4 regions of the Mesorhizobium sp. B2-1-3 genome follow, and region 1 is predicted to be linked to each of the others. Evidence: predicted binding sites of a transcription regulator. Region 1 holds the regulator's gene; each other region holds the start of a gene.

Region 1 (7,865 bases):
TCAATTGAGCAAGCCCTACGACCCGTCCGCCGAGGGCGCGGAAATGTCGTTCAAGGAGCGCATGTCCTACAGCGACTATCTGCATCTGGAAAAGGTGCTCGAGGCGCAGGAGCCGCTTTCGTCAGCCCATGACGAGATGCTGTTCATCATCCAGCACCAGACATCGGAACTCTGGATGAAGCTCGCGCTGCACGAAATCGGCGCCGCAATCCGCTCCATCCGCGCCGACCGTCTCGAACCGAGCTTCAAGATGCTTTCGCGCGTCGCCCGCATCTTCGAGCAGCTCAACAATGCCTGGGACGTGCTGCGCACGATGACGCCCAGCGAATACACCGAGTTCCGCGACGCGCTTGGCCAGTCCTCGGGCTTCCAGTCGTGGCAGTACCGTGCCATCGAGTTCATGGCCGGCAACCGCAATCTCGCAATGCTCGGACCGCACAAGCACCGGCCGGACCTCAGCGAGAAACTGGAGGCGATCCTGGCGCAACCGTCGCTCTACGACGAGGCGCTGCTGCTGCTCGCCCGTAACGGCTTCGACATCGGTGCCGACGCAAGGCGTACGGACTGGCGCGAAACGCGGACCGAGAACGAAGAGGTCCTTGTCGCCTGGCAGATCATCTACCGCGACCCGCAGCGCTACTGGATGTTCTACGAACTCGCCGAGAAGCTGGTCGATTTCGAGGATTATTTCCGCCGTTGGCGCTTCAACCACGTCACCACGGTCGAGCGCATCATCGGTATGAAGCGCGGCACCGGCGGCACATCGGGCGCGTCCTACCTGAAGAAGATGCTGGAGGTGGAGTTGTTCCCGGAGCTGTGGAAGGTCCGCACCCGGCTCTGACGTAGCTTTGCCGACTGCATATCGTTATCCCGAACCCACTGCGCTTTTCTGAGCGACAGGCTCTTAAGTCACCGCCGCCTTGACGGCGAAACGCGCCTCCTGCCACGCGTCCGTGCGCAAAATGTCTTCCAGCACCTCGACAGCCTGCCAGACATCGACATAGCCGACATAAAGCGGCGTAAAGCCGAAGCGAATCGTGGATGGCGCGCGGAAATCGCCGATCACGCCGCGCTCGATCAAGGCCCGCATCACCTGATAGCCATGCGGGTGGAGGAACGAAACCTGGCTGCCGCGCTCATTGCCATCGCGCGGGCTTTCGAGTTCGAGGCCGTAGGCGCCGCATTTTGCCTCGACCAGTTGGATGAACAGATCGGTCAACGCCATGCTCTTCCTGCGCACCTCTGCCATGTCGACGTCGTTCCAGACATCGAGCGCCCCTTTGAGCGCGCGCATCGACAGCACAGGCTGCGTGCCGCAGAGAAACCGGCGGATGCCTGTGCCGACAGCAAAACCCTGTTCGAAGGCGAATGGCCGCGCATGGCCCCACCAGCCGCTGAGCGGCTGGCGGACATCGCCATGGTGGCGCTCGGCCGCGTAGATGAAGGCCGGGGCACCCGGGCCGCCATTGAGATATTTGTAGGTGCAGCCAACGGCGAAATCGGCATTCGAACGGTCGAGCTCGACGGGCAAGGCGCCGGCGGTATGGCAGAGATCCCAGACAATCAGCGCGCCGGCATCATGTGCCGTCCGCGTCAGCGCGGCCACGTCGCGCAACTGCCCGGATTTGTAGTTGACGTGGTTGACCAGGATGACCGCGACCCGCTCGTCGATCAGTTCTTCTATGGTCGGCGCATCGACACCCTCGAGCCGCAGCACCGTGCCCGGCCGCGTCGAGGCAACGCCTTCGGCCATATAGAGATCGGTCGGAAAGCTGTCCCCCTCGGCGACGATGACTGACCTGTCCGGCCGCATCCCGAGTGCCGCATGCAGCACCTTGTAGATGTTGATCGAGGTGGTATCGCAGACCACCGTCTGGCCGGCGGCGGCCCCGATCAGGCGCCCGAGTTGGTCGCCGAGTTCGACCGGCATGTCGAACCAGCCGGCGGTGTTCCAGGCGCGGATGAGATCCTGCGCCCACTCCTGCGTGGCGGCCTTCTGCAGCTCGCCGAACACGGCGGGCGAAGCGGCGCCCAGCGAATTGCCGTCGAGATAGATCACCCCCTGGGGCAAGGTGAAGCGGTCACGCATGGCACGCAGCGGATCCGCGGTGTCCATTGCCTCGATCGCTGCGAGATCGGGAATTTTGCTCATGGTCGCGATGTTCCTCGGTGAGAAGAGCGCCCTGGAAACGGGCCGGCTGTTTTGCCGCCCGGGCAAGGGCTGGCCGCATAGACGCGCAAGAACAGGGTGAACGCCCGGTTCGATCTTTGCTCGATTTCCGCCCGAGGCAGTTCCTCGAGCACCCCAACGATCCGGCGAACCTGGAGATCGCCGATCAAAAGACTGATGTAGATGTCGGCGGCTTCGGCAGGATCGTCACAGGCGATCAGGCCGGCCCGACTTGCGGTTCGAAGCAGGTCGCCAACAAGCGGCATTATGGTATTGCGGCCGAATTGCGCGATCGATTGGCCAAGCGTGCCTGTATCGTTGACGTCGCCGGCCGCGGCGCGATTGAGCGCCACCGCCTTGTCGCCCGTCACGAGGGTCAGCAGGACTGGCCCGAGCAAGTTCAGGGTTTCGAGCGGATCGCGCGCCTGGTGAAGGGCGTCCTCCAGCAGCTTCCTTGCCTCTCCCGCATTGGCTTCGATCAAGGATCGAAACAGGGTCTGCTTGTTGCCGTACCAGTTGTAGAGGGTTTCGTTCGAGGCCGATGCCCGCTTGGCGATAGCAAGCAGGGAGGCGCTCTTGTAGCCGGTTTCCCGGAGCACCGCATAGGCGGCCTCCTCTATCCGTTCGCGTCGCGCGGCCTGCTTCGGCGTGATCATTGGTGTTCCTCTTCGAAAACCGTACATTATTATACGGTTTCGTCAAGCGAACGGGAAGCAAGGAGCGAGCGAACGCAGCCCATAGCGACCAGTGGTGGTGCCTCGTCGTTTTCCGGCAGGAAGTTGGCATTTTGGTTTCGTTTCGTTCACGAGCCGCAGGGGTTTTAATCCGCCCAAACGCACCCCGCACCTGCCGGTCACCCAGCTTGCAGGCTTGTGCCAAGAGTGGAGACCGGTCGGGCCACAGGCCATTAACCAAAATAGTTTCAAAGGGCCCGGGAGCGCATTGACGACGGACCGCGCTGGCAGGATGCTGGCTGCGGGAGGGCATTTCGTTTCCGTCGCCTTAACAAATTCATTAAACTTTAAATGGTTGCGGAACACAACTGGAACAGATAGTGTTTGTTCTGGGTTTGTTTTCTGATTCTGGTTCCAGACCCTTCGTGCAATGCCTTTGGGGGCCGCCATGCTCACGCGCAAGCAACATGAACTCTTGATGTTCATCCATGAACGGCTGAAGGAAAGCGGCATTCCGCCGTCCTTCGACGAGATGAAGGAAGCGCTGGACCTCGCCTCCAAGTCGGGAATTCATCGGCTGATCACGGCGTTGGAGGAGCGCGGCTTCATTCGCCGCCTGCCCAACCGGGCGCGCGCGCTGGAGGTGCTGCGCCTGCCGGACTCGATCGCGCCGGGTCTTAACGCGGCAAAGAAGTTCTCCCCGAGCGTCATCCAGGGCAGCCTCGGACAGGGCAGCAGCCCTAGCCGGCAGATCAAGCCGGCGACGTCTTCGCGTCTGCCCGCTGCCGGCAATGACGACGATGCGGTTTCAGCGGTGTCGATCCCGGTCATGGGTCGCATCGCAGCGGGTGTGCCGATCGACGCCATCCAGCATCAGACGCATTCCATTTCAGTGCCGCCTGACATGATCATGGGCGGCGAACACTATGCGCTGGAGGTCAAGGGCGATTCGATGATCGAGGCCGGCATTTTCGACGGCGACACGGTCATCATCCGCAATGCCGACACCGCAAGTCCCGGCGAGATCATCGTGGCCCTGGTGGACGAGGAGGAAGCAACGCTGAAGCGCTTCCGCCGAAAGGGTGCTTCGATTGCGCTCGAGGCTGCCAATCCGGCCTATGAAACACGTATTTTCGGACCGGACAGGGTCAAGGTGCAAGGCAAGCTGGTCGGCCTGATCAGGCGCTACTGAGCGGGGTCGGCGGTGGGCTTTTCGGGTTTACGGTAAGGCGGCAGTCCCCTTGCCTCGCGTGAGAATTTCCGCTGTTCGTGCCAAGGCCGATATGGCCCGTCGACGGCAAAGCTGACCCGTGCCGGTGCCGTCGCCGATTGCTGGTCGAAGAAGACGGCGGCACTTCCCTTACGAGCGAGCTGCCGCTTGGTGATGACGAGAACCAGCGGATTGTGGCAGGGATCGTAGCCCGCGGGGTCGTTGATGACGATCAGATCCGCATAGGAGCAGGCCCTCCAGGCGTCCTTGCGATCCTCCACCTGCGCGATGATCGCCCCCGAGGGATGCCGGGCCATGCACAGGCCTGTGAAGCAATAGAAAGGCGCTCCCGCCGGAAGTTGCGCGGAATCGAAGATGTCGAACTGTCGGTCTCCGCTGTCGAACAGTTCCGGCGCAACGATGGTTTCGGACTTCAGCGCGCGTTTCCAATTATCGACGGTGAATTCGTTCGGGCGCGCCCGGTTGATCGCGAGCTCACCGCCGCCGATCGGCAGTGCCACCAGGCGGGCATCCTCCGAAATCAGCACGTCCGGCGTGCGCGTGTCCGAGACGGTCAACAGGCCGGCGAGCGCGAAGGGAAGTGCCGCCAGCCGCAGCCATGTCGTGGCCATCGTCGCGATGACCAGGGCGATCGCCACCAGAAGGACGGATTGCTGCGAAATCAACCCGACCGCGTCGACCGGCGAGCGTTGCGAGATCCATCCTGATATGGCGATCATCGCGGTCAGTCCCTTGCCCATCAGATAAAGGGATGGTCCATCGAACCCGAACGGCATCAGCAGCGCACTGGCAACCGCAAGGAACATCACGACCGAAACGATCGGCATGACGGCAAGATTGGCGAACAGGCTGAGCGGCGACACGCGCTGGAAATGCCAGATGGCGAAAAGCGCCGTGGCGCTTCCCGCGATAATCGAGGTCATCGCCAGCCCACCTGTCGCCAGCAGCAATTTTCGCGTCAGGAGGCCAGGCAAGGTCCGTTGCGGCGGCGGGGTCCGCGCTTTGTCGGCTTTGCGATCCGACCAGCCGGCATAGGCGCCGACCAGGGCCGCGGTGGCGGCGAACGACATCTGGAAGCTCGGCCCTACCACCTCGTGCGGCGACACCACGATGACGGCGATCGCCGAAATAGCCAGATTGCGCATGGTGAGTGCCGCCCGATCGAACAGAACGGCGATCAGCATCACCGCCAGCGTGATGAAGCTGCGTTCGGCGGCGACAACGACGCCCGAAATGACGAGGTAGGCGGCGATCGAGAAAAGTGCCGCCGCGGCCGCGTATTTCTTGACCGGCCGGCGGGAGGAAAAATTCGGGAACAGCGCGAAGCCGCCACGCAGCAGACCCATGACCGTGCCGGCGACCAGCGCCATGTGCAGCCCGGAAATTGAGATGATGTGGTAGATGCCGGTGCGTCGCATCGCTTCATTGATCTCGTCGGGAATCCCGGCGCGCACACCCACGATCAGCGCCGCGGCGATCTCGCCCTCGGCACCGCCGATGCTGCCCCTGATATGGTCGGCAATGCTTTCGCGAGCACTCTCGATGGCGGCTGAAAGGGCGGCCCACAGCGGCCTGTCATCGGCTGAGACGATTTTGGGGTTGCCGAGAAAGAAGCCGCTGGCGCCTATGCCGGCGAAGTAGCTGTCGAAGGAAAAGTCGTAGCTGTCCGGCCGCACCGGTCCGGTCGGCGGCAACAGCCTGGCATAGCCGGTCACGAGCGAACCGGCCGTCACTTCAGCCGGCACCTTGCGTGCCGAAAGGCGAACGCGCTCGGGCGCGTAGCGTAGTTTCGGCCGCGCGGTCGATGTCACATCGATGGTCAGCCGGATGCGGCCGGTCTCCATCTGGTCGACCGAAACGACGCGGCCGGTGATTTGCGTGGAGATCTCCGAGCCCAGCATCCGCGTTCCCGCCCGCCACGTCTCGACTTTGCCGGCGAGCATGCCGAGCGCGCACAACAGCGCCGCCATGAAGCACAGATGCGTTTTCGGCCATGAGCGTGAAACGAGCGCGCACAGCGACATCAGGATCGCGACCGCGACAGGCTTGGCAAAGCCCGGCTCCGCCGCCAACGAAAAATACGCAATCGATCCGCATGCCAGGAACACCGGGACGAGCAGGAAGCCTATGCCCCGATCGAGTTCGAGCTCGGACGCTCTGGCCACGCCGTTGCGCAGACGAGGCCATGAAGCACGGCCGAACTCACGGCGCAGACGCACGGCCGCGCCGGCTGCGGGAATGCCGGGCGGCGTGGAAACATCCGCCGGCGGCGACTTGCCCGGCTGCTGTAGGGGCGGCAACGCCAGCGGCAATGAGGCGGGCGCGGGCATGGCAAAAAGAGAGCGTTCGCTGACGCCGGCAACGACGTCCTCGCCTTCCTCCGCGCCCCGGCCCGCTCCAGCCATCGGGTCTGCCCCTTGCGCCCTCGACACCCTATGCTACATGAACGCGCGACACGCGAAAGTGCGTGTGATCCGCACCCCGCTCCAGACGTTTCCCGAGAGTTGTATGTCCGACAAGGTTGTCACCCGTTTTGCCCCCTCGCCCACCGGCTACCTGCACATCGGCGGCGCGCGTACGGCGCTCTTCAACTGGCTCTACGCCAAGCACACCGGCGGTACGATGCTGCTGCGCATCGAGGACACCGACCGCGAGCGCTCCACCGATGCGGCGACAGCAGCCATTCTCGAAGGACTGACTTGGCTCGGCCTCACCTGGGACGGCGACGCCGTCTCGCAGTTCGAGCGCGCGCCGCGCCATCGCGAGGTGGCCGAGGAGCTGGTGCGCATGGGCAAGGCTTACTACAGCTACGAGACCCCTGCCGAGCTTGAGGCAATGCGCGACGCGGCGCGGGTCAAGGGCCTGCCGCCGCGCTATGACGGAAGCTGGCGTGACCGCGACCCTTCGCAGGCGCCTCCTGGCGTCAAGGGCGCGATCCGCATCAAGGCGCCGACCAAAGGCGAGACGGTGGTGCATGACCGTGTCCAGGGCGACGTGCGCTTTCCCAACAAGGATCTGGACGACTTCATCATCCTGCGCTCGGACGGCAATCCGACCTACATGCATGCCGTCGTCGTTGACGACCACGACATGGGCGTCACCCACATCATCCGTGGCGACGACCACCTGACCAATGCCGCCCGCCAGACCGTGATCTACAACGCCATGGGCTGGGATGTGCCTTCAATGTCGCACATACCGCTGATCCACGGCGCCGACGGCGCCAAGCTGTCGAAGCGGCACGGCGCGCTGGGCGTGGAGGCCTACCGCGCCATGGGCTACCTGCCCGAAGCGCTGTTGAACTATCTGGCTCGGCTCGGCTGGAGCCACGGCGACGACGAGATCATGTCGATCCAGGACATGATCGCCTGGTTCGATATCGGCGATGTGAACAAGGGCGCCGCCCGCTTCGATTTCGCCAAGCTGGAGGCGCTAAACGGCGTCCACATGCGCCGCATGGGCGATGCCGAGCTGTTCGACATCTTCATCGCCACCTTGCCCTATCTCGAGGGCGGCCCGGCAATGGCCGCACGCCTCGACGACCGGAACAGGGCACAGTTGCTGGCAGCGTTGCCGGGGCTGAAGGAGCGCGCCAAGACGCTGGTCGAGCTTGTCGATGGCGCCGCCTTCCTGTTTGCCGCGCGGCCACTGCCGATCGACGAGAAGGCAGCCCTGCTGCTCAATGACGATGCGCGCAAGGTCCTGCGTGGCGCTCACGACGCCCTCGAGGCGGTTTCAGGCGACTGGACGGCGGCCTCGACTGAAGCCGCGATCCGCGACTATGCGACGG
Region 2 (7,865 bases), on a different contig from region 1:
GATCGTCGAAAACCTTGACGGCGTCGATGACATGGTCGGCGCGGCTGGCCGCCGCCCGCGCCTTCTCGTTCGGCCAGCCGTCGCGCGGGTTGACGAGGCGAAGTTCGACCAGGCCGAAATTGGCCATGGCGCGCGCAACCATGCCGATATTCTCGCCGAGCTGCGGCTCCACGAGGATGATGGCGGGGCTGGCGACTGAAGCGGTATCGGAATCTTTGGTGACGGGCATGATTGTCAATGAACTGCTGTTTGCGGCATTTCAGCGTCCCCTGCCATATTCGGCCGCGAAAATGAACCATTCGCAAATGGCGGGGCGATCGCTTCGCTTTCGTGACCGATCGTCGTTTGCGCGGCCAAAAACGCTTTGATATAGGGGCGCATCCCCGGCCGAACGCCACGCGGGCAAGGCCGTCCCATTTCCCAGCAACGAGGCATTCTTTCCATGGCGAAGATCAAGGTGGCGAACCCGGTCGTCGAACTCGACGGCGACGAGATGACCCGCATCATCTGGCAGTTCATCAAGGACAAGCTGATCCACCCTTATCTCGACCTCAAGCTTGAATATTACGACCTCGGCATCGAGCATCGCGACGCCACCAACGACCAGGTGACCGTCGATTCGGCCAACGCCATCAAAAAATACGGCGTCGGCGTGAAATGCGCGACCATCACGCCCGACGAGCAGCGCGTCGAGGAATTCAAGCTGAAGAAGATGTGGAAATCGCCGAACGGCACCATTCGCAACATCCTCGGCGGCACCATCTTCCGCGAGCCGATCATCATGAAGAACGTGCCGCGGCTGGTGCCCGGCTGGACCAAGCCGATCATCGTCGGCCGCCACGCCTATGGCGACCAGTACCGCGCCACCGATTTCCGTTTTCCCGGCAAGGGCAAGCTGACGATCAAGTTCGTCGGCGAGGATGGCCAGGTGATCGAGCACGACGTGTTCGACGCGCCCGGCGCCGGCGTCGCCATGGCCATGTACAATCTCGACGAGTCGATCCGCGAATTCGCCCGCGCTTCGCTGAACTACGGCCTGCTGCGCAACTACCCGGTCTATCTCTCGACCAAGAACACCATCCTCAAGGCCTATGACGGCCGCTTCAAGGATATTTTCCAGGAGGTCTACGAGGCTGAGTTCGAGGCCGAGTTCAAGTCCAAGAAGCTGTGGTACGAGCACCGCCTGATTGACGACATGGTGGCCTCCAGCCTGAAATGGTCGGGCGGCTATGTCTGGGCCTGCAAGAACTATGACGGCGACGTACAGTCCGACACGGTGGCGCAGGGGTTCGGCTCGCTTGGCCTGATGACGTCGGTGCTGATGACGCCGGACGGCAAGACGGTGGAAGCGGAAGCCGCGCACGGCACCGTGACGCGCCACTATCGCCAGCACCAGAAGGGCGAGGAAACCTCGACCAATTCGATCGCCTCGATCTTCGCCTGGACCCGAGGGCTGGCCCACCGCGCCAAGCTCGACGACAATGCCGAATTGAAGCGTTTTGCCGAAACGCTGGAAAAGGTCTGCATCCAGACGGTCGAATCCGGCTTCATGACCAAGGACCTGTCGCTGCTGATCGGCCCCGACCAGCCTTGGCTGTCGACCACCGGATTTCTCGACAAGATCGACGAGAATTTGCAGAAGGCGATGGCGTAGGCACCCGCGGGTTCAACACGCCGAAGGCTCCGGAAGGAGCCTTCGCTTTTTTGGGCCAACGAAATCGAAAGCAAAGGACTGGCAACATGGCCAAACCGGTCCTCTACGGCGCGGACTACAGCGTTTACGTGCGCATAGCGCGCATGGCGCTGGAGGAGAAGGGCGTCGACTATGAGCTTGTGCCGGTCGATGTCTTTGCCGCCGAGGGCATCCCCGGCTGGTATTTCGAGCACCACCCGTTCGGCCGCATCCCGGCCTTCGAGCATGACGGTTTTCGCCTGTTCGAGGCCAGCGCGATCACGCGCTATGTCGATGAAGCTTTCGACGGACCGCCCTTGCAGCCGAACGATCCGCGCGGCCGCGCGCGGATGAACCAGATCATCGGCATGCTCGACGCTTATGGCTATCGGGCCATGGTCTGGGACGTCGCCGTGGAGCGGCTGGAGAAGGCGTCGCCTGACGAAGCGCTGATTGTCAGCGGATTACGACAAGCAGGAACGGTCCTTCAGGCGCTCTCATCATTGAGATCCCCGGGGCCGTGGTTGCTCGGCAATCAACTGACGCTCGCCGACCTGCATGCGGCACCGATCATCGGCTATTTCGTCAAGGTGGCGGAAGGGCGCAAACTGCTGGCTCGCTTTGCCGACATACAGGACTGGTGGGATTGTATTGCTAAACAGACAAGCTTTGCCAGGACTGAAAAGGCCGGCTGATCTGCGACAGCGCAGCGCAGCGATATTCGATTCAGGTCAACGATTTCGCGGACAACCGATCATTGATGTCGCGCCGCCCCTCATGAGGGGCCGCGCGACCTCGAAGGGAAGCAACCGGCCTGGAGCGTTGCCCCCCAATTCTGCAATGAATCACGCTGCCTCCAGCGCCGCCCTCACCGCAGCAATCGCGTCGTCGGCCTTCGAGGCATCGGGGCCACCGGCCTGCGCCATGTCGGGCCGGCCGCCGCCGCCCTGCCCGCCGAGGGCGGCGGAGGCGACACGCACCAGGTCGACGGCGCTGAAACGGCCGACGAGATCATCGGTGACGGCGACCACGACGCTCGCTTTGTTGTCCTCGCCCGCACCGACGAACACGACCACGCCGGAGCCGAGCGAGCTTTTGCCGGCGTCGGCGAGCGGCTTCAGATCCTTCGGCGAGACACCGGAAACCGACTTGCCGAGGAAGCCGACGCCCGCGACGGTCTCGTTGGCGGCCGGCGCGTCAGCGGGCGACCCGCCGCCCAGCGCCAGCTTCTTGCGCGCTTCGGTGAGCTCCTTCTCGAGCTTCTTGCGCTCTTCGAGCAGGGCTTCAACACGCGCCGGCACGTCGGCCGGCGAGATTTTCAGTGTTGCCGCGGCCGCCTTCAGCCGCCGGTCCTGTTCGTCGAGATGCTTGCGCGCGGCCTCGCCCGTCAGCGCCTCGATGCGGCGCACGCCTGCGGCGACGGCGCTGTCGGACACGACGCGCACCAGGCCGATGTCACCGGTTGCCCTGACATGCGTGCCGCCGCAAAGCTCGACCGAATAGGGGCGGTTGGCCTTGGCGCCATGTAGGCCCGTGCCCATAGACACGACGCGCACCTCATCGCCGTATTTCTCGCCGAACAGCGCCATGGCGCCTTCGGCAATGGCATCGTCGACCGACATCAGGCGCGTGATCACCGGGCTGTTCTGCACCACGATCTCATTGGCCATGCGCTCGACCTCCTCGAGTTCCGAGGGCGAGATGGGCTTGTTGTGCGAGATGTCGAAGCGCAGGCGCTCGGGCGCGACCAGCGAGCCCTTCTGTGCGACATGGGTGCCCAGCACCTCGCGCAGCGCCTCATGGATCAGATGCGTCGCGGAATGGTTCGCGCGGAGCCTGGAGCGCCTCGCATGGTCAACCTTCAGCTCGACGGCGGCACCCGTCCTGGCAGTGCCGCTGACCACCTTGCCGAGATGCACGAACAGCCCGTCGGCCTTCTTCTGCGTATCGGAAATCTCGATCGAGAAGCCTTCGCCTGAAATGGTTCCGGTGTCGCCCATCTGGCCGCCGGATTCGGCATAGAACGGCGTCTGGTTGACGACCACGGCTACCGCTTCGCCCTTGCCGGCGCTGTCGACGGTCTTGCCGTCGCGGACAACCGCCTGGATGATGCCTTCCGCCTGCTCGGTCTCGTAGCCGAGGAATTCGGTGGCACCGGCTTTTTCGCGCACCGGGAACCAGACCGCTTCCGTCGCCGCCTCGCCGGAACCTGCCCAGTGCTTACGCGCCTCGGCCTTCTGCTGCTCCATCGCATTGGTGAAGCCGGCAAGATCGACCGAGATGTTGCGCTGGCGCAGCGCATCCTGCGTCAGGTCAAGCGGGAAGCCATAGGTGTCGTAAAGCTTGAAGGCCGTCTCGCCGTCCAGCATGTCGCCGGCGCCGAGCTTTTCCGTCGCCTCCGACAGCAAACCGAGGCCACGCACCAGTGTCTTGCGGAACCTGGTCTCCTCAAGCTTCAGCGTCTCGGTGATCAGCTGTTCGCCGCGCACCAGTTCCGGATAGGCCTGACCCATCTCGCGAACCAGCGCCGGCACCAGCTGCCACACCAGCGGCTCGTTCGCACCGAGCAATTGCGCATGCCGCATGGCGCGGCGCATGATGCGGCGCAGCACATAGCCGCGGCCTTCGTTCGATGGCAGCACGCCGTCTGCGACCAGGAACGAGGACGAGCGCAGGTGATCGGCTATGACGCGATAGGATGCGACGGTCTCGGCGTCGGGACCGCGGCCGAGCGCGGACGACGCCGCATCGATCAGATGGCGGAACAGGTCGGTCTCAAACACGCTTTCCACGCCTTGCAGGATGGAGGCCATGCGCTCCAGCCCCATGCCGGTGTCGATCGACGGGCGCGGCAGGTCAATGCGCTCGTCCTTCGTCACTTGCTCGTACTGCATGAACACCAGGTTCCAGAATTCCAGGAACCGGTCGCCATCCTCCTCCGGGGTGCCGGGCGGACCGCCCCAGATGTGCTCGCCGCGATCGATGAAAATTTCCGAGCATGGCCCGCACGGCCCGGTGTCGCCCATCGCCCAGAAATTGTCGGAGGTTGGGATGCGGATGATGCGATCATCGGAAAAGCCGGCGATCTTCTTCCAGAAGCCGGCCGCCTCGTCGTCGGTGTGGTAGACGGTGACGAGCAGCTTGTCCTTCTTAAGCCCGAACTCCCTGGTAATGAGGTTCCAGGCCAACTCGATGGCGCGCTCCTTGAAATAGTCGCCGAAGGAGAAATTGCCGAGCATCTCGAAGAAGGTCAGGTGGCGCGCGGTGTAGCCGACATTGTCGAGATCGTTGTGCTTGCCGCCGGCGCGAACGCTTTTCTGGGCGGTCGTGGCACGCGAATAGGGCCGCTTCTCCAGGCCGGTGAAGACGTTCTTGAACTGCACCATGCCGGCATTGGTGAACATCAGCGTCGGATCGTTGCGCGGCACAAGCGGGCTCGACGCCACGACTTCGTGACCCTCCTTGCGGAAATAGTCGAGAAATGTCGACCGGATCTCGTTCACGCCACTCATGAATGCTGCCTTTTCGAGAGAGCCGCCGGCCGGACCGGCGGAAAATGGGCTCTGCTTTAGAAGATGGAGCTGGCCTTTTAGCCGCCGCTTGGCACCCTGTCCAGAAACACGCAAGCTGGCCAATTCGCGGTTCGCCAGCCGCTCAAAACGCGAACCGCCGGCACGGGGCCGGCGGTTCGAAACGCAATACTACAGAACTCGATTACATAAGCTCAAGTTGATGAACCGGGATTATGGCCGAACTCGGGCCGTAAACCGAACGCTAGATCGCGCCAGCGAACGCTAGATCGTGCCGACGAGCGCTTACATCGCGCCGGCTTCATCCTCGAAGCCATCATCGCCACCTTCGGAGCCGCCATTCTCGAGGAATTTTTCGGCGATCAGTCCGGCGTTCTGCCTGAGCGCAAGTTCGATCTCGCGCGCCGTATCGGGATTGTCGCGCAGGAACAGCTTCGCGTTCTCGCGGCCCTGGCCGAGACGCTGCGAATTGTAGGAGAACCAGGCGCCCGATTTCTCGACCACGCCGGCCTTGACGCCGAGATCGACCAGTTCGCCGGTCTTCGACACACCTTCGCCGTACATGATGTCGAACTCGACCACCTTGAAGGGCGGCGCCAGCTTGTTCTTGACCACCTTGACGCGGGTCTGGTTGCCGACGACCTCGTCGCGGTCCTTGACCGAGCCGATGCGGCGGATATCGAGACGCACCGAGGCGTAGAATTTGAGCGCATTGCCGCCGGTGGTGGTTTCAGGCGAGCCGAACATGACGCCGATCTTCATGCGGATCTGGTTGATGAAGATGACCATGGTGTTGGAGCGCGAGATCGAGGCGGTCAGCTTGCGCAGCGCCTGGCTCATCAGGCGGGCCTGCAGGCCGGGCAACGAATCGCCCATCTCGCCCTCGATTTCGGCGCGTGGCGTCAGCGCCGCGACCGAATCGACCACCAGCACATCGATGGCGCCGGAGCGCACCAGCGTATCGCAGATTTCAAGCGCCTGCTCGCCAGTGTCAGGCTGCGAGATCAGGAGGTTTTCGAGATCGACGCCGAGCTTGCGGGCATAGACCGGATCGAGCGCGTGCTCGGCATCGACGAAGGCGCAGATGCCGCCCTTCTTCTGGGCTTCCGCCACCGTGTGCAGCGCCAGCGTCGTCTTGCCCGAGCTTTCCGGCCCGTAGATCTCGATGATGCGGCCGCGCGGCAGGCCGCCGACGCCAAGCGCGATGTCGAGGCCAAGCGAGCCGGTCGGCACGGTTTCGATCTCGACGACCTGCTCGTTCGCGCCGAGCCGCATGATCGAGCCCTTGCCGAAAGCCCGCTCGATTTGCGACAGCGCCGCATCCAGAGCCTTTGATTTGTCCACTGCCTTATCCTCTACAAGCCGCAAGCTGTTCTGAGCCATGATACATCACCCCGTAGTCGTCAATGAAGGCCGGACAATCCGTAATCCTTGGTTATTTGTACCTTTTTTGTTCTCATTTGGCAAGAGGGATCAAGCATTTGAAAAATAAGCAACATCCTGATTTGTTCTTTTTTTGTCTCAGGATTCGGCTCCAACATGGTCCGAATATTGGGCCAGGCTGGTTCGCCGTGCCGGCCTCACGAATCGCTGGTTGTTGCCTGCGAAGCTCCGTCGCACAGCATGGCGCTTGTGCGTGACCGCCAACAAAGGTCATATCGGCGCATGGTGAGATCTCCAAGAGTCCTGGCGGTGGGCGGCGCCCATATCGACAGGCGCGGCCAGGTGTCCGGCGCTTACGTGCCGGCTGCCTCCAACCCGGGCACGATGCGCGAGGATGTCGGCGGCGGCGTCTTCAACGCTTTGCGCAGCACGGTGCGGCGAGGCGTCTCGGGCTCGTTGCTGTCGGTGCGCGGCGGCGATGCCGCCGCCGACACGGTTTCGCGCGCCATCGCCGAAGCAGGCATTGCCGACCTGTCCGCGGTGTTCCTCGACCGCACGACGCCGAGCTATACGGCGCTGATCGACCGCGAGGGCGAACTGCTCGTCGGCTTTGCCGACATGGCGCTTTATGAGCTGGCATTTGCAAAGCAGATCCGCCGCTCCAGGGTGAGGGAGGAGATCGCCGCCGCAGATGCCGTCCTGTGCGACGCCAATCTGCCATCGGCGGCTCTGGAGCGGCTGGTATCGCTTGCCGCCGGCAAGCCCGTGTTCGCCATTGCCATTTCACCGGCCAAGGTCGTGCGCTTGACACCAGTGCTCGGCGGCCTGGCCGTCGCCTTCATGAACAGGCGCGAGGCGGTGGCGCTTGCCGGGCTTGACGATGCCGCCTCTCAAAAAACTGTCCTCGACGGGCTGAGAAGCGCCGGCCTCGACAGCGCGGTGGTCACGGCGGGCGGCGGCCCGGTGCTGGGCTTCGACCGCGACGGCAGCTTTGCCGTCGTCCCGCCCCCTCCAAGAAAGGTCGTGGACGTCACCGGCGCCGGCGATGCGCTTGCCGGCGCGACGGTCGCCGCCCTGCTGCGCGGCATGCCCTTGCGCGCGGCGTTGCGCGAGGGCGTCGCCGCCGCGACGCTGGCTATTGAAAGCGCGGGCGCCGTTCCCGATTTCACCGCGGCGACTTTCGCGCAAGCGCTGGCTCTTGTGCCCGAAGAGCAGGAAATGGCATGAGACCGGCCAGTTCACAGTGCCGCAGTGCCGATCGAGCGTCCAAAAAGATGCGC
Region 3 (7,865 bases), on a different contig from region 1:
CCGCAGGCCCGCGCCATCATGAAGAACGCGCAAGGCGAGGAGTTCAAGCATTTCGGCATGGATCTCGAATTCCTGCTGCGTCAGAAGCAGGACTGGCGCGCGGAACTGAAGGAAATCCTGTTTACGACGGGAGATATCGTCAAGGCTGGCGAGGCGGGAGAGAAGAAGGTGGACTGAGCGGTCCGGCCCGGGTGACTACCGAAAGTTCCGTTCACTTCGGACGTCCACGCTATTGGAATTCATTCCAATCAATTTTAGCTGTGAAATCGCAAACATAATTAGGGTCAAAATCTACTTCGATTTTCACAAGAAAACCTCAGGATTTTTGACCAGCTCCTTACGCGAGTGAGTGTCCATTTTTTCTCACACAGCCGCGACAAACCCATCCAGCACGCGTTTCTGGCCGGCCTTGTCGAAGTCGATGGTCAGCTTGTTGCCTTCGATGGCCGCGATGTTGCCGTTGCCGAATTTCTGGTGGAAGACGCGGTCGCCGACGTTGAAGGGGGACGGCGTGTCGGCGACGGATTTGGCGACCAACTCGCCATCGATGGTGCGGCCCTTGATGCTCGTGCGGCCGGCGCCGTAGCCGCTGTCGGTCTCGCCATAGCCGATGCGCTCGATCTGGTGGCCGGAGCGCGAGCCCCAGTTGCGATCGGTCGCTTCGGTGCGGTTCTGCTGCGCCCGCTGCCAGCCCGGCGTGGCGTAGCTGTTGGAGAAGGCACCGGATTTTTCGGCGCCGACATTGTCGAAGCGCGAGGCGCCATAGGGGTTCTGGCGGCCGCCCCGGCCGGAAGCGAACGAGCCGCCGCCATAGGAATTGCCGTAGCCGCCATAGGAGTTGCCGCTTTCGGCGACTTCGACATGGGTTTCAGGCAGTTCATCGAGGAAGCGGGAGGGAATCGTCGATTGCCACAGGCCGTGGATGCGGCGGTTGGAGACGAACCAGATGTGCAGGTTCTTCTTGGCACGGGTGACGCCGACATAGGCCAGTCGGCGCTCCTCCTCCAGGCCGGAACGGCCGCCTTCGTCCAGCGCGCGCTGGTGCGGGAAGAGGCCTTCCTCCCAGCCCGGCAGGAAAACGGTCTCGAATTCGAGGCCTTTGGCCGAATGCAGCGTCATGATGTTGACGGCGTCGAGTTCGGCGTTCTGCTCGGCATCCATGACCAGAGCGACATGTTCGAGGAAGGAGCGCAGCGATTCATACTCCTCCATGGAGCGGATCAGCTCCTTGAGGTTTTCCAGCCGGCCGGGCGCTTCGACCGAACGATCGTTCTTCCACATGTCGGTGTAGCCGCTCTCTTCCAGGATGGTCTCGGCCAGTTCGGTGTGCGGCGTGGTTTCCAGCGCCTTCTGCCAGCGTTCGAAATTGGCCGCGACCTCGCGCAATGCGGCGCGCGGTTTGGGCTTCAATTCATCGCTCTCGGCGAGCTTGGCGGCGGCTTCCAACATCGGTACGCGCAGCGCGCGGGCCGTGTCGTGGATCTGGCGGATGGTGGTTTCGCCGAGGCCGCGCTTGGGCACATTGACGATGCGCTCGAAGGCGAGATCGTCGGCGCCTTGCGCGACGACGCGGAAGAAGGCAAGCGCGTCGCGGATCTCCATGCGCTCATAGAAGCGCGGGCCGCCGATGACGCGGTAGTTGAGACCGAGCGTGACGAAGCGGTCCTCGAACTCGCGCATCTGGAAGGACGCCCGCACCAGGATCGCCATGTCGTTGAGATTGTGCTTCTGGCGCTGATAAGCCTCGATGGTCTCGCCGACAGCGCGCGCTTCCTCCTCGGAATCCCAGGCTGCGTGGACGTTGACCTTGCCATCCTCGGGATCGTCGCGATCGGTGAACAGCGTCTTGCCGAAGCGGCCTTCATTGTGGGCGATGAGGTGCGAAGCGGCGCCGAGGATATGCGCGGTGGAACGATAATTGCGCTCCAGCCGGATGATGGTGGCGCCGGGAAAATCCTTGTCGAAGCGCAGGATGTTGTCGACCTCCGCGCCGCGCCAGCCATAGATCGACTGGTCGTCGTCGCCGACGCAGCAGATGTTTATTTTGTTTTCGCTCACGGGCTGTTCCTCGCCTGCCGGCGCGGGCCCGACCCCTCTTTTCTGCGCGCCTTCGGCGTCGCGGGAGGGGCTTCGCAAAGGCTCGGACGCCCGGTCAGGCTTGCGGCCTTCGGCCGAATGCAAATCCGTAGACGTCGCGCTACGCCCGCTATTTGGCCGCTGTGCCAGGAGCCGCAGCCACATGTATTGCGCGGTGTTGGTGTCCTGGTACTCGTCGACCAGGATGTATCTGAACCGCTTGTGATACTCCTTCAGCACGTCCGGATTGGCGCGGAAGATGCGGATAGGGTGGCAGAGCAGATCGCCGAAATCGCAGGCGTTCAGCGTCTGCAGGCGCTCCTGATAGGCCTTGTAGAGCTCGCGGCCCTTGCCGTTGGCGAAACTGCGCGCATCGCCCTCGGCAATATCGGCCGGGCCTTGCCCCTTGTTCTTCCAGCCGTCGATCATCTGCGCGAACTGCTTGGCCGGCCAGCGCTTGTCGTCAAGGCCCTCGGCCTGGATCAATTGCTTGATCAGCCGCACGACGTCGTCGTTGTCGAGGATGGTGAAGTCGGATTTCAGCCCGGCAAGCTCGGCGTGCCTGCGCAAGAGCTTGACGCCGATCGAGTGGAAGGTGCCGAGCCAGGGCATGCCCTCGACATTGCCTTCGCCGATCAGGATGCCTATGCGCTGCTTCATCTCGCGCGCGGCCTTGTTGGTGAAGGTCACGGCCAGGATCTGCGAGGGAAAGGCTTTTCCGGTCGCCAGGATGTGGGCGATGCGGGTGGTCAAGACGCGCGTCTTGCCGGTGCCGGCGCCGGCCAGCACCAGAACGGGACCTTCGGTGGTTTCCACCGCCAGCCGCTGCTCGGGGTTCAACCCCTTGAGATAGTCGGGCGCGTTGTTGTGGCCGCCGCGGGCAGCCATGGCGCGCGCGGCGATGCCCGACGGGGCGGTGGGCCGCGCATCGGGTTCATCGAAAAAGGGCATGTCTTCGGAAAAGCCGGACATCGCCCCCGAATGTAGTGATTCGGTGGAGAAAGACCAGAACTGTCTACGTTTTGTTCCACTCCTGATTGTTTCCGGCCTGCTTGACAGGCAGGGCGGGTGAGGGAAAGCTGCGCAAAGGGCAGGGAGGGGATCCTGTTGCCCACGGCCGCCTCGAGGCGCGCAACAGTCGAAGGAGTATCATCTTGGCTGTCACCATCACCTCCCTCATTCTCCTCCTCATCGGCCTCGCGCTTGGCGCCGGCGGCATCTGGTTGGCTTCACTGGGAGGCAGCTGGTACTACATCATATCAGGCATCGCCTTCCTCATCGCCGCATGGCTGCTCTACCGGCGCAGATCCACCGCGCTCTGGCTCTACGCCGCGATCGTGCTGGGCACGCTTGCCTGGGCGGTCTGGGAAATCGGCTTCGACTGGTGGGAACTCGGGCCCCGCGGCGGCATCATCGTGCTCGTCGCGCTGTGGCTGCTGACGCCGTGGGCGAGGCGGGGCCTTATTGGTCCCGATGGCCGCGCGCCGCTCATTCTCGCCGTGTTGGCGTCGCTGGCGGTCGCCGGCTATTCAATGACGACCGATCCCAAGGATATTGCCGGCAATCTCGACATCGACAAGGTGACCCCGGCGGCCGATCTCGGCGGCGACATACCTGCCGGCGAATGGCACTTCTACGGCCGCACGCCCTATGGCCAGCGCTATTCGCCGCTCGACCAGATCACGCCGGAGAACGTCGCCAACCTGCAGCCGGCCTGGACTTATCGCACCGGCGACGTGAAAGGTCCCGACGACGTCGGTGAGACCACCTATCAGGTGACGCCGCTGAAGATCGCCGATACGCTCTACATCTGCACGCCGCACAATTTCGCCATCGCCATCGACGCCGCCACGGGCAAGGAGAAGTGGCGCTACGATCCCCAGGTCAAGCTCGACAAGGACCGCCAGCACCAGACCTGCCGCGGCGTCTCCTATTACGCCGATGCCAAGATCGGTGCCGGGCAGCCTTGCGCCGCGCGTGTCTACCTGCCGACTTCGGATGCGCGGCTGATCGCACTCGACGCCGCCAACGGTCAGGTCTGTCAGGCGTTTGCCGAAGGCGGTACGCTGAACCTTCTGACCGGCATGCCTTATCCCAAGTCCGGCTATTACTATTCGACATCGGCGCCGCTGATATCAGGCGACAAGATCGTCGTCGGCGGCGCGGTCAACGACAATTATTCCACGCAGGAGCCCTCCGGCGTCATCCGCGCCTTCGATGCCTCCACGGGCGCGCTGATCTGGAACTGGGATTCCGGCAATCCCGAGCAGACCACGCCGCTAGCGGCAGGCCAGACCTACACCGCCAATTCGCCCAACATGTGGTCGACGCCGAGTGCCGACGAAAAGCTCGGCCTGCTCTACATACCGCTCGGCAACCAGGCGCCGGACCAGCTCGGCGCCGGCCGCAGCGCCAATGTCGAGAAATTCTCCTCCTCGATCACCGCGCTCGACCTCAATACGGGGCAATTGAAATGGGTGCGCCAGACCGTGCATCATGACCTTTGGGACATGGATGTGCCGGCGCAGCCGAGCCTTGTCGACATCACCAAGACCGACGGAACGGTCGTGCCGGCGCTGGTCGGGCCGACCAAGCAGGGCGACCTCTACGTGCTCGACCGGCGCACCGGCGAGCCGGTCATCCCGGTCAAGGAAGTGCCGGCGCCCGGCGGCGCCATCGAAGGCGACTACACATCGCCCACGCAGCCGGTGTCGGACCTTTCCTTCAATCCGCCGCCGCTGACCGATGCCGACATGTGGGGCATCACCATGTTCGACCAGCTGGCGTGCCGGATTGCGTTGCACAGGCTGCGCTATGAGGGCCGCTACACGCCGCCATCGCTGCAGGGCACGCTGGTCTATCCCGGCAATTTCGGCGTCTTCAACTGGGGCGGCGTGGCGGTCGATCCGGTCCGGCAGGTGCTGTTCGGCATGCCGACCTATCTCGCCTTCACCTCCAGGCTTGTGCCCCGCGCGGACGTGCCGCCGCCAGGCGACGCCAAGGGCAGCGAGCAGGGGCTGAACCGAAATGACGGCGCTCCTTATGCGGTGGTGATGGGACCGTTCCTGTCGCCGCTCGGCATTCCGTGCCAGGCGCCGCCATGGGGCTATGTCGCCGGCGCCGACCTCAGGACCGGACAGATCGTTTACAAGCACAGGAACGGCACGGTCTACGACATGACGCCGCTGCCTTTGCCGCTGAAGGTCGGCGTGCCCGGCATTGGCGGGCCGATGATCACCGCCGGCGGGGTGGCTTTCCTCGGCGCCGCGGTCGACGACTACCTGCGCGCCTACGACCTGACCTCAGGCAGGCAGCTCTGGCAGGCGCGCCTGCCAGCCGGCGGGCAATCGACGCCGATGACCTATACGGTGGCTGACGGGCGCCAGTTCGTGGTCATCGTCGCCGGCGGCCATGGCTCGGTCGGCACCAAGCCCGGCGATTACGTGATGGCGTATGCGCTGCCGAAGTAGGAACGGGTGCGGTCTCGCAGGATCGCGCCCTAACTGATTCCGAGATGGCTCTTCAGGCTGGGTACCGAGCCGAGCACTTCATTGGTGAGATCAGGCCCGGCGGCGGCTTCGGCCTGCTGGATCAGCGTGGCGCCGGCCTGCCTGATCTGCGCCATGTCGAGGCCGGAAGCCTTGAGCGCGGCGACGCCGTTGATCAGTGCGCCGGCCTTTTCGCCGAGAACACCGCCCAGCGCGCCTTGCAGCGACGACAGCAGGCCACCACCGCCGGCCGCGCCGGCGGCCATGACGTCGTATTGGCGGGCGAGATCATCGGCGCCGGGAATCTTGGCGAAGAAACCCGAAACCTTGGTGCCTTCCGCCTCGTGCTCCAGCACCGAGAAGATGGTGCCGACGACTTTCTCGGTCGTTGCCTGGTCGAGGCCCGCCTTTTGCGAGACGGTGTTGACGATATCCTGGACGTTCATGGTCTCACCTCAAATTTGGGATTTCGGGTCCGGGCGGCGGTCCCGGCCGATGCGAAGCTCGATCATCGACCGCCTGCCTGCGTCCACAAGCCGGAAGCGTAATGCCTGAGCGGCAGCCAGGGCAAGGACGAACGCGCTGGTGAGGATAGGCACGATCATCGGCGGGTGTCCTTCTGGTCGGGACGGGATGGGACGGGCATCGGTAGCACGCAGCTTCCCTTACCATTGTGGCAGTGCCGGCAGGATTTATCGGCGATGACCAAAAAGTGATGGGGCGGGCGCCGGCGTTGCCGGCTTCACTGGCTGCGGCCGATGCTTGCCGCTGCGCTCATCCAGGCTGGACCGGGCCGGCCGCGCCCCTATCTAGCTCCGGTGTTGAAGCCTGAAGCCGAGGAATGCGCCATGACCAAAGCAGCCGCCAGACCAGCAAAGCTTGGGATCACCCAGGCGATGATCGACGCCTATGACGAATACACGCATCTGACACTCGATCGCCGCCGCTTCATGGAGCAACTGACCCGGCTTGCGGGATCCGGGGCGGCGGCCGCGGCGATCGCGCCGATGCTGGCTGCCAACTCTGCCCAAGCGGCCATCGTCGCCGAGAACGATCCCCGCGTGAAAGGCCAGGACATCACCTATCCCGGCGCCGGCGGCGAGATGAAGGGCTATCTGGTCAAGCCGGCGGACCAGGCGGGCAAGCTCGGCACCGTCATCGTCATCCACGAAAACAGGGGGCTCAACCCGCATATACGCGACGTCGCCCGGCGCGTGGCGCTGGAGGGCTTCGTGGCGCTCGCTCCGGATTTCCTGTCGCCGCTCGGCGAGACGCCCGCCGACGAGGACAAGGCGCGCGACATGTTCACCAAGCTGGATCCGGCGCAGACCGTCGCCAATGGCGTCGCGACGGTGGCTTTCCTCAAGGCCGACAAGGACGGCAACGGCAAGGTCGGTGTCGTCGGTTTCTGCTGGGGCGGCGGCACGGCCAACATGCTCGCCGTGAACGCGCCTGATCTGGCGGCAAGTGTCGCCTATTACGGCATGCAGCCGAAGGCCGCGGACGTTTCCAAGATAAAGGCGGCGCTGCTGCTGCACTATGCCGGATTGGACGAACGGACCAATGCCGGCATCGACGCCTTCAAGAAGGAACTCGATGCCGCGCATGTCGAATACACGGTCTATGTCTATGAAGGCGCCAATCACGCCTTCAACAATGACACTTCGGCAGCGCGCTATGACAAGAAGGCGGCTGATCTCGCCTGGGGCCGGACCGTCGCCTTCCTGAAGGAGAAACTGGCTTAGCGGAGGATCTACTGCGTGCTCGCAGGCCTATGCAAGGCGACGCCGGCCACCACCAGCGCAATACCGATGCAGTCGCTGATGCCGGGGATCTGGCGCAGCACGAGAATGCCGATCAGCGTCGCGGTGACTGGCAGCAGCGACAGCATCAGCGCGAAGCTCGACCGCGGCAGCCGCGCCATGGCGAGCTGGTCGCAGATATAGGGGATGACCGAGGAGCAGATGCCGACGCCGATGGCCGCCAGCAGCAGCGGCGCGGAGAAAAAGGCGGGCAACGCGTCGGTGAGGCCGATCGGCAGCACGACCAGGAAGGCCACGGCCATGGCGGCGCCGAGCCCGGCAATGCCGCCGCCGGCGCCTGAAGCGGCGACGCGGTGGCCAAGCACGATATAGCCCACAAACAGCGCGCCGTTGAGGAAGGCCCAGAACAGGCCGATGGGATCGCTGGACCATTTGACGTCGATCAGCAGCAAGGTGCCGGCCACGGCGACGGCAAGGGCAGCGAGATTGCGCGCGCTTCGGAGACCGACCAGCGCGACGCCGATGGTGCCGACGAATT
Region 4 (7,865 bases), on a different contig from region 1:
CATCGTGAAAGTGCAGGCCAGTGGTCGGCTCGTCTAGGATATAGAGCGTCTTGCCGGTCGCCTTGCGCGACAGCTCCTTGGCGAGTTTTATCCGCTGCGCCTCGCCGCCCGACAGCGTCGTCGCCTGCTGGCCGATATGGATGTAGCCGAGGCCGACCTGCTTCAGCGTGTCGAGCTTATCGCGCACGCCGGGCACGGCGGCGAAAAAATCGACGCCTTCCTCGACCGTCATGTCGAGCACGTCGGCGATCGACTTGCCCTTGAACAGCACGTCGAGCGTCTCTCTGTTATAGCGCTTGCCGTGGCAGACGTCGCAGGTGACGTAGACGTCGGGCAGGAAGTGCATCTCGATCTTGATGACGCCGTCGCCCTGGCAGGCCTCGCAGCGGCCGCCCTTGACGTTGAAGGAGAAGCGGCCCGGTTGGTAGCCGCGCGCCTTGGCTTCCGGCAGGCCCGCGAACCAGTCGCGGATCGGCGTGAAGGCGCCGGTATAGGTGGCGGGGTTGGAGCGCGGGGTCCGTCCGATCGGCGACTGGTCGATGTCGATGACCTTGTCGAGGAACTCCAGGCCCTCGATGCGGTCGTGCTCGGCCGGATGCTCGCGCGAGCCCATGATGCGGCGCGAGGCCGCCTTGAACAGCGTTTCGATCAGGAAGGTCGATTTGCCGCCGCCCGATACGCCTGTGACGGCGGTGAAGGTGCCGAGCGGAATTTCGGCGGTGACGTTCTTCAGATTGTTGCCGCGTGCGCCGACGACTTTCAGGCGGCGGTTCTTCTTCGCCTCGCGGCGAACCGCAGGTGTCGCCACTTCGAGCTCGCCCGAAAGGTATTTGCCGGTGATCGAATTCGGGTTGGCCATCACCTGCTGAGGCGTGCCCTGGGCAATGATTTCGCCGCCATGGATGCCGGCGGCCGGGCCGATGTCGACGACGTAGTCGGCATGCAGGATGGCATCCTCGTCATGCTCGACCACGATGACCGTGTTGCCGATGTCGCGCAGGTGCTTCAGCGTGTCGAGCAGGCGCGCATTATCACGCTGGTGCAGGCCGATCGACGGTTCGTCCAGCACGTAGAGCACGCCGGTGAGGCCGGAGCCGATCTGCGATGCCAGCCGGATGCGCTGGCTCTCGCCGCCCGACAGCGTGCCGGAATTGCGCGACAAAGTGAGATAGTCGAGGCCGACGTCGTTGAGGAAGCGCAGCCGCTCGCGGATTTCCTTGAGCACGCGCACGGCGATCTCGTTCTGCTTGTCGTTGAGCTGCGCCGGCAGGTCGGTGAACCACTGGTCGGCCTTGCGGATCGACTGTTCGGTCACTTCGCCGATGTGCTTGCCCGCGATCTTCACCGCCAGCGCTTCCGGCTTCAGCCTGTAGCCACGACAGGCCGGGCAGGGGGTGGCCGACATGAAGCGCTCGATTTCCTCGCGCATCCAGGCGGATTCGGTCTCTTTCCAGCGCCGCTCGAGGTTGGGGATGACGCCCTCGAAGGTCTTGGTCGTTTTGTAGGAGCGCAGGCCGTCATCATACTGGAAGGTGATCTCGCGCTCGCCTGTGCCGCGCAGGATGGCTTCCTGGGCTTCCCCGGTCAAATCCTTGAACTTGTCGCCGAGCTTGAAGCCGTAAGCCTTGCCGAGAGCCTCCAGCGTCTGCACGTAGTAGGGTGAAGTCGATTTCGCCCATGGGCTGACGGCGCCGTCGCGCAGCGAGACGTTCTCGTCGGGGACGACCAGATTGGGATCGATGGCGCGCTGGCTGCCCAGCCCGTCGCAGGTCGGGCAGGCGCCGAACGGGTTGTTGAACGAGAACAGCCTGGGCTCGATCTCGGGAATGGTGAAGCCGGAGACCGGACAGGCGAATTTTTCCGAGAACAGGATGCGCTCATGCGTCTCGTTCTTCGACTTGTTGACCGAATCCTCGCCCGTCTGACTGGCATCGAGCGGCTTATCGGCGAACTCCGCCACCGCCAGCCCCTCCGCGAGCTTCAGCGCGGTCTCCATGGAATCGGCAAGGCGCGTTGCGAGGTCGCCACGCACGACGATGCGATCCACGACCACGTCGATGTCGTGCTTGTATTTCTTGTCGAGTGGCGGCACATCAGCGATCTCATAGAAGACGCCGTCGACCTTGACGCGCTGAAATCCCTTTTTCTGCAGCTCGAGCAATTCCTTGCGGTACTCGCCTTTGCGGCCGCGCACGATCGGCGCCAGGATGAACAGGCGCGTGCCTTCCTCGACCGCCAGCACGCGATCGACCATCTGCGACACCGTCTGGCTCTCGATCGGCAGTCCGGTGGCGGGCGAATAGGGTACGCCGACACGCGCGAATAGAAGCCGCATGTAGTCGTATATCTCGGTGACGGTGCCGACCGTCGAGCGCGGGTTCTTCGAAGTGGTCTTCTGCTCGATGGAGATGGCCGGCGAAAGGCCGTCGATCTGGTCGACATCCGGCTTCTGCATCATTTCGAGGAATTGCCGCGCATAGGCCGACAGGCTCTCGACATAGCGGCGCTGGCCTTCGGCATAGATGGTGTCGAAGGCAAGCGACGATTTGCCGGAGCCCGACAGGCCCGTCATGACGATCAGGCTGTCACGCGGCAGGTCGAGATCGACATTCTTCAGATTGTGTTCGCGCGCCCCGCGAATGGAAAGATATTTATGGTCGGCCATTGCCGGTCGCCGCCTCAGATCTGGAATTTGTGGGATCGGCGGGTTTTCCCCGGCCGTCCCCTATGTAGGTATTTTTGCCGCCGCGTCGAGAGACGCCACAATTCTCGACCAAGTCGTTTAACCGTCTTTCGCACGAACGGGCAAGCGGAAAGAACAAAGACCGAACACGCTCCTGACAAAAGCGGTGGAGCAGGCGGCGTGGTTCCCATCAGGGGATATGTCGCTCGATCACAATTTTTCCGATCGGACATCGAGCGGTTGACGTCCCCGGCTGAGGGGAGCAGACTCCACACGTCAATGAAGCCGGCTGTCTTTCGATGGCCTCGCCGCCCAAAGGCGGCCTGCGAGACGCCGCGGGCTACTGCGATCAGTGCTTCTGACGACGATTGTCGCAACGGACACAGGAGTGGAGCATGACGCCACCGGACAGTCCCTTGAGGCTCCAGCAGTGACTGGAGCCGCGGCAGGCATGAATGCCAGGGAGACGCGAGCGCCTTCCGACGTGACCCTGCCGGATGCACCAAAATCAGAGACTACTGGTCGGATCGTCGGCTGAACGCCGCGAAGCATCCGAAATCGAAAGCCGGTAAAACATTCCCGGCGAAAGATTGGATTATAGATCCAGAAAAGCCCCGTCCGTTTGCTAAAAGCACGGCGGGGCTGCTCTTTTGGGGGAACGCGCAGGTACTGACGGCCCCGACATGTCAGCTACCGCGGCGGTTTGATCCCGCCAGCGCCGACATCGACCGTGATGCTGCCGGAAATACTGACATCGGTATCGCCGATCTTGAACCGGCCGTTACCGTTGGCGGGGGAGGCGTCATCGGGTTCGGGCTGCGGGGCCGGCTTGGCGATGCGATAATCGCCGGCCACACCGGGCAGGCTGCCTTTCTGGCTGTCGTTGGCAAAGGCGCCGCCGGCCAGCATGAGCGCACCGGCGAAAATAGTGACGGCAAGACGCCAAGGTCGGAATAAGCGGCTGTCGATCATCGGGCGGTTATAGCGCCGCCCCGCCGAGGTGGCCAGACCGGCGGTCATCAAATCGCCGGACGGCGGGGCGTCGCAATTCATCGTGCTTGTGCCGGTCACGCCGCCTTTTTGCGGGTATCGTAGACATGATCGACGAGACCCCATGCCTTCGCTTCCTCGGCGGTCATGAAATAGTCCCGGTCGAGCGTGCGCTCGACCTCTTCATAGGTGCGGCCGCAATGACGCGCATAGAGTTCGGTCATCTGCCGCTTGGTGCGCAGGATGCCTTCGGCGTGACGCTGGATGTCCGATGCCTGACCCTGGAAGCCGCCCAGCGGCTGGTGCAGGACGAGGCTGGCGTTGGGCAGCGCGATGCGCCGTCCCGGCGTGCCAGCCATCAGCAGGAACGAAGCCATCGAGGCGGCAAAGCCCATGCACACCGTCGACACCGGACAGCTGACATATTGCATCGTGTCGTAGATGGCGAAGCCGCTGGTCACCACGCCGCCAGGCGAGTTGATGTAAAGCGAGATCTCCTTGTCGGGATTATCCGATTCCAGCGACAGAAGCTGGGCGCAGACCAGCGCCGACATGCCGTCGTTGATCTCGCCGTTGATAAAGACGATGCGCTCGCGCAGCAGCCGCGAGAAAATGTCGAAGGCGCGCTCGCCGCGGCTCGACTGCTCGATCACCATCGGCACCAGATTGGCAAAACCGGTCATCGTCTCTCTCCGTTTTTCATGTGTCGGCCACTCAAGCGGCGCGCTGCAGAAGGCAAAATGAATTGGCTGCGGGGCGGCGGCCGGAGGCACGCGCAGCGAATGAAAGCCGGCAGCCGGCGCCTGCCATGGTCACCATGGGCCTGGCGGCGGATGTCGCCGCACGGGCAAAGCCTTCATGGATAATATGCAGATGCGTGCCGCCCGAAACGGTGCGGGCGAGCGTGAAGGTGACGATGCTGTCGAGCGGGTTCCGTTCCTCGTCGGGCCGCGGCTGTTCCCGCCAGGAATAGCGAAGCCTTTTTCCGGGCTCGGCATCGAGGATCTCGCATTCGATCGGCGCATCCGGCCCGGCAAAGGCGAAATTGCTGCCGATCTCAGGATTGATGTCGTTGGGCATCATCCAGGCCGCAAGCAATTCGGGCACGGTCAGCGCCCGCCATACCTTTTCCGGCGGCTCGGGGAGATCGCACTCGAACTCGATCGCGTCGGGGGCGGTCCGCGCAGGGCTTTCGTCGGTCACTGGTGCGTGCGTCATTGGTCCATGTCCTTGAGAACCGTCCTCAGTTTTTCGATGCGCTCGGGCCAGAACGTCCGGTAGCGTTCGATCCAGCCAAGCAGCGGGTCGAGCCCTTGCGGATCGGCGCGGTAATAGGCGTTGCGGCCCGCCCGCCGCTCGACCACCAGGCCTGCGCCGCGCAGCACCGCCAGGTGCTGCGACACAGCCGGCTGCGATACCGTCATGCCGGTGCGCAGCTGCGACACCGTCATCTCGCTGGTGGCGAGGCGTTCATAGACGGCGCGTCGGGTGGGGTCGGCCAGCGCCCGGAAAATTTCCGCTTCGATCATGGCGAAAGCATAAGTCGATACTTATCGATTTGGCAAGCGATGTTTTACGGCCCATATGAAGGGAAGCTGGCGGCTCCGGCATTGCTGCCATTCCTTGACAATGAGCGGCGATGCATATAGGAACGAAAAGAGAACAAAAACCTTGTGGGAAAAGGCAGCCACAGCAGGCAACGGGTGTGCGCAACCTGTAAGGTGCTGCGACAAAAATTTGTTTCGGACGAGCGCGGAGAAGTATCATGGCGGGTAGCGTCAACAAGGTCATTCTGGTCGGCAATCTCGGAGCGGACCCGGAGATCCGCCGCCTGAATTCTGGCGAGCCGGTCGTCAACATCCGCATCGCAACATCGGAAAGCTGGCGCGACAAGAATTCCGGCGAGCGCAAGGAAAAGACCGAGTGGCACAATGTCGTCATCTTCAATGAGGGCATCGCCAAGGTTGCCGAGCAGTATCTGAAGAAGGGCATGAAGGTTTATGTCGAGGGCCAGTTGCAGACACGCAAATGGCAAGACCAGACCGGTGCCGACAAATACACGACGGAAGTCGTGCTGCAGAGATTCCGCGGCGAGCTGCAGATGCTGGACGCGCGCGGCCAGGGTGAGGGCGGCCAGGTCGGGGGTTATTCCGGCGGCGGCAGCCGTGGTTCCGATTTCGGCCAGTCCGGCCCGAACGAAGGCTTCAATCGTGGCGGCGGCGCTCCCAAGGGCGGCGGGGGTTCGTCGCGCGAGCTGGACGACGAAATTCCGTTCTGAGCATCGACACGGCGTGACGGGCATTTGAGGAGAGGGCGCGATGTCGCTCGGACCGCTCCTATCGGCACGTCCTCCGATCCCATGGCATGCGCTCGCGGCCTTTGCCGCGCTGGCGATAGGCGGCGTGCAGCTGGCGCTGCCGAAAGGCACGCTGCGCCACCGCGCGATGGGCTATCTCTGGGCGGCGCTGATGCTGGCCGTCGCCATCTCGAGTTTCTGGATCCAGCAGATACAGCTCATTGGCCCTTTCAGCCCGATCCATCTCTTGTCGATCCTGGTGCTGGTCACGGTGCCGCTGGCGGTCTGGCATGCACGCAATCACCGCGTCGCCAAGCACCGCAAGGCGATGATTGCGTTGTATATCTTTGCACTGGTGGGTGCCGGTGTCTTTACGCTGGTGCCCGGCAGAATCTTGCACGACGTGGTCTTCGGCGTCGCGCAAGCCAGACCGTGATCCCGAGTGGAAGGAATATCAGTTGAAAGCACGCATCAAATGGGTCGAGGAACGCACCTTCGTCGGCGAGTCCGGCACAGGCCATAAGGTCGTACTGGGGACCGCGTTCGGCCCTGAAGGGAGAACGCCGGGGCCGAGCCCGATGGAACTGGTGCTGATCGGCACCGGCGGCTGCTCGGCCTATGATGTCGTCCATATCCTCGAAAAGGGGCGCGAGGCGATCGAGGACTGTGTGGTCGAGCTCGATTCCGACCGAGCCGAGACCGATCCCAAGGTGTTCACCCGCATTCATATGCATTTCATCGTCAAGGGCAGGGCGCTGTCGCCCGACAAGGTGAAGCGGGCGATCGATCTCTCGATCGAAAAATACTGTTCGGCTTCGGCCATGATGTCCAAGACCGCCGCCATTACCCACGATTTCGAAATTATCGACACGACGGCAAAATAAGCGGCCTATGAGGCCATCAGCGCCTTGATGCCGTCAGCCACGAACTGGACGGCAAGTGCCGCCAGGATAACGCCGAGCAGGCGGGTCAGGATCGAACGGCCGGTCTGGCCGAGGATGCGGTCGATGCGCTCCGACAGCACGAACACGAGATAGGTGATGGCGAGGCAGACGAAGATGATGCCGACCAGTGCCGCCTGGGCGCCAAAGCCCTGAAACGAGCCGGAGAGCAGGACAGTCGCCGAAATCGCGCCGGGGCCGGCGATCAGCGGGATCGCCAGCGGGAAAGCGGCGATGTTGTGGATCATGTCCTTGGTGATGGCGACGTCGCCGATCTTCTCCTTGCGGTCTTGCCGGCGCTCGAACACCATTTCGAAAGCGATGAAGAACAGAAGGAACCCGCCGGCGACGCGGAATGCCGGCAGCGTGATGCCGAACACCGACAGGATCGACGCGCCGGCAACCGCGAACAGCGCCATCACAAGGAAGCCAATGACCGAGGCGCGGACCGAGACCTGCTGGCGCTCCTCGCGGTTCATGCCGCGCGTTATCGCCAGAAACAGCGGCGCCAGCCCGGGCGGGTCGATGGTCACCAGAATGGTGACGAAGGCGTTGAACAGGCTGTCGAAACTCGGCATCTCTCACCCCTCCCGCCGGGCCGAGCCCGCATCCCGACATTGGTAGAGCAAAGCAGGGACGGAGGAAACCGGCTGGGGAGAGGCGGCTCGCGAACTCTGCGAAAGCCGGCTGGGCCGAGGGAGACGCGAAAGAACGCAGGGAATGCCTGAGTTTGCGTCGCGGGCTTGCTTGATCAGGTACGGCCAGAGCGCCGCGCCAGGAACTCCACTTCGAGCCGCCATGTCGCGCCATTGTCGTGCGAGCGCTCGCCGAGCCAGCGGAAGGAATTTTCGGTTATTCGTGAAAAGCTCCAACGTACGGAGGAACCGGTGCCGTCGGCGCCCACTTGGACAATCGTGTCGCCTTCGGCGCGACCGAGTTGGCGGCTGTAATACTG

Evidence for each region. Region 1 encodes LexA, which represses DNA repair genes until DNA is damaged. Its sites were predicted from a motif close to TGTTCNNNNTGTGTTCNG; they were not measured.
Region 2: a site for LexA is predicted at 6,643-6,660, ahead of recA (recombinase RecA). Genes of this name have one in related genera too.
Region 3: a site for LexA is predicted at 3,089-3,106, ahead of FJ973_RS21130 (UvrD-helicase domain-containing protein). Genes of this name have one in related genera too.
Region 4: a site for LexA is predicted at 5,321-5,338, ahead of FJ973_RS22460 (single-stranded DNA-binding protein). Genes of this name have one in related genera too.

The regions. Positions count from the first base shown of each region.
Region 1 covers NZ_VFWL01000011.1:17,990-25,854, reverse strand. The annotation lists gene FJ973_RS18845 (AMP-binding protein) at 1-8, shown strand, start outside; gene kynA (tryptophan 2,3-dioxygenase) at 5-841, shown strand; gene kynU (kynureninase) at 905-2,152, opposite strand; gene FJ973_RS18830 (TetR/AcrR family transcriptional regulator C-terminal domain-containing protein) at 2,149-2,826, opposite strand; gene lexA (transcriptional repressor LexA) at 3,293-4,036, shown strand; gene FJ973_RS18820 (ComEC/Rec2 family competence protein) at 4,030-6,480, opposite strand; gene gltX (glutamate--tRNA ligase) at 6,584-7,865, shown strand, end outside.
Region 2 covers NZ_VFWL01000022.1:82,469-90,333, forward strand. The annotation lists gene FJ973_RS27560 (RNA methyltransferase) at 1-229, opposite strand, end outside; gene FJ973_RS27565 (NADP-dependent isocitrate dehydrogenase) at 443-1,654, shown strand; gene FJ973_RS27570 (glutathione S-transferase N-terminal domain-containing protein) at 1,741-2,367, shown strand; gene alaS (alanine--tRNA ligase) at 2,518-5,184, opposite strand; gene recA (recombinase RecA) at 5,488-6,585, opposite strand; gene FJ973_RS27585 (carbohydrate kinase family protein) at 6,868-7,812, shown strand.
Region 3 covers NZ_VFWL01000013.1:126,808-134,672, forward strand. The annotation lists gene FJ973_RS21125 (hypothetical protein) at 1-177, shown strand, start outside; gene FJ973_RS21130 (UvrD-helicase domain-containing protein) at 364-3,048, opposite strand; gene FJ973_RS21135 (glucose/quinate/shikimate family membrane-bound PQQ-dependent dehydrogenase) at 3,231-5,546, shown strand; gene FJ973_RS21140 (hypothetical protein) at 5,576-6,010, opposite strand; gene FJ973_RS30995 (hypothetical protein) at 6,020-6,169, opposite strand; gene FJ973_RS21145 (dienelactone hydrolase family protein) at 6,413-7,309, shown strand; gene FJ973_RS21150 (EamA family transporter) at 7,318-7,865, opposite strand, start outside.
Region 4 covers NZ_VFWL01000015.1:61,142-69,006, reverse strand. The annotation lists gene uvrA (excinuclease ABC subunit UvrA) at 1-2,665, opposite strand, end outside; gene FJ973_RS22480 (hypothetical protein) at 3,374-3,655, opposite strand; gene FJ973_RS22475 (ATP-dependent Clp protease proteolytic subunit) at 3,751-4,356, opposite strand; gene FJ973_RS22470 (SRPBCC domain-containing protein) at 4,388-4,891, opposite strand; gene FJ973_RS22465 (metalloregulator ArsR/SmtB family transcription factor) at 4,888-5,202, opposite strand; gene FJ973_RS22460 (single-stranded DNA-binding protein) at 5,439-5,951, shown strand; gene FJ973_RS22455 (DUF2306 domain-containing protein) at 5,992-6,405, shown strand; gene FJ973_RS22450 (OsmC family protein) at 6,428-6,853, shown strand; gene FJ973_RS22445 (MarC family protein) at 6,859-7,488, opposite strand; gene FJ973_RS22440 (hypothetical protein) at 7,662-7,865, opposite strand, start outside.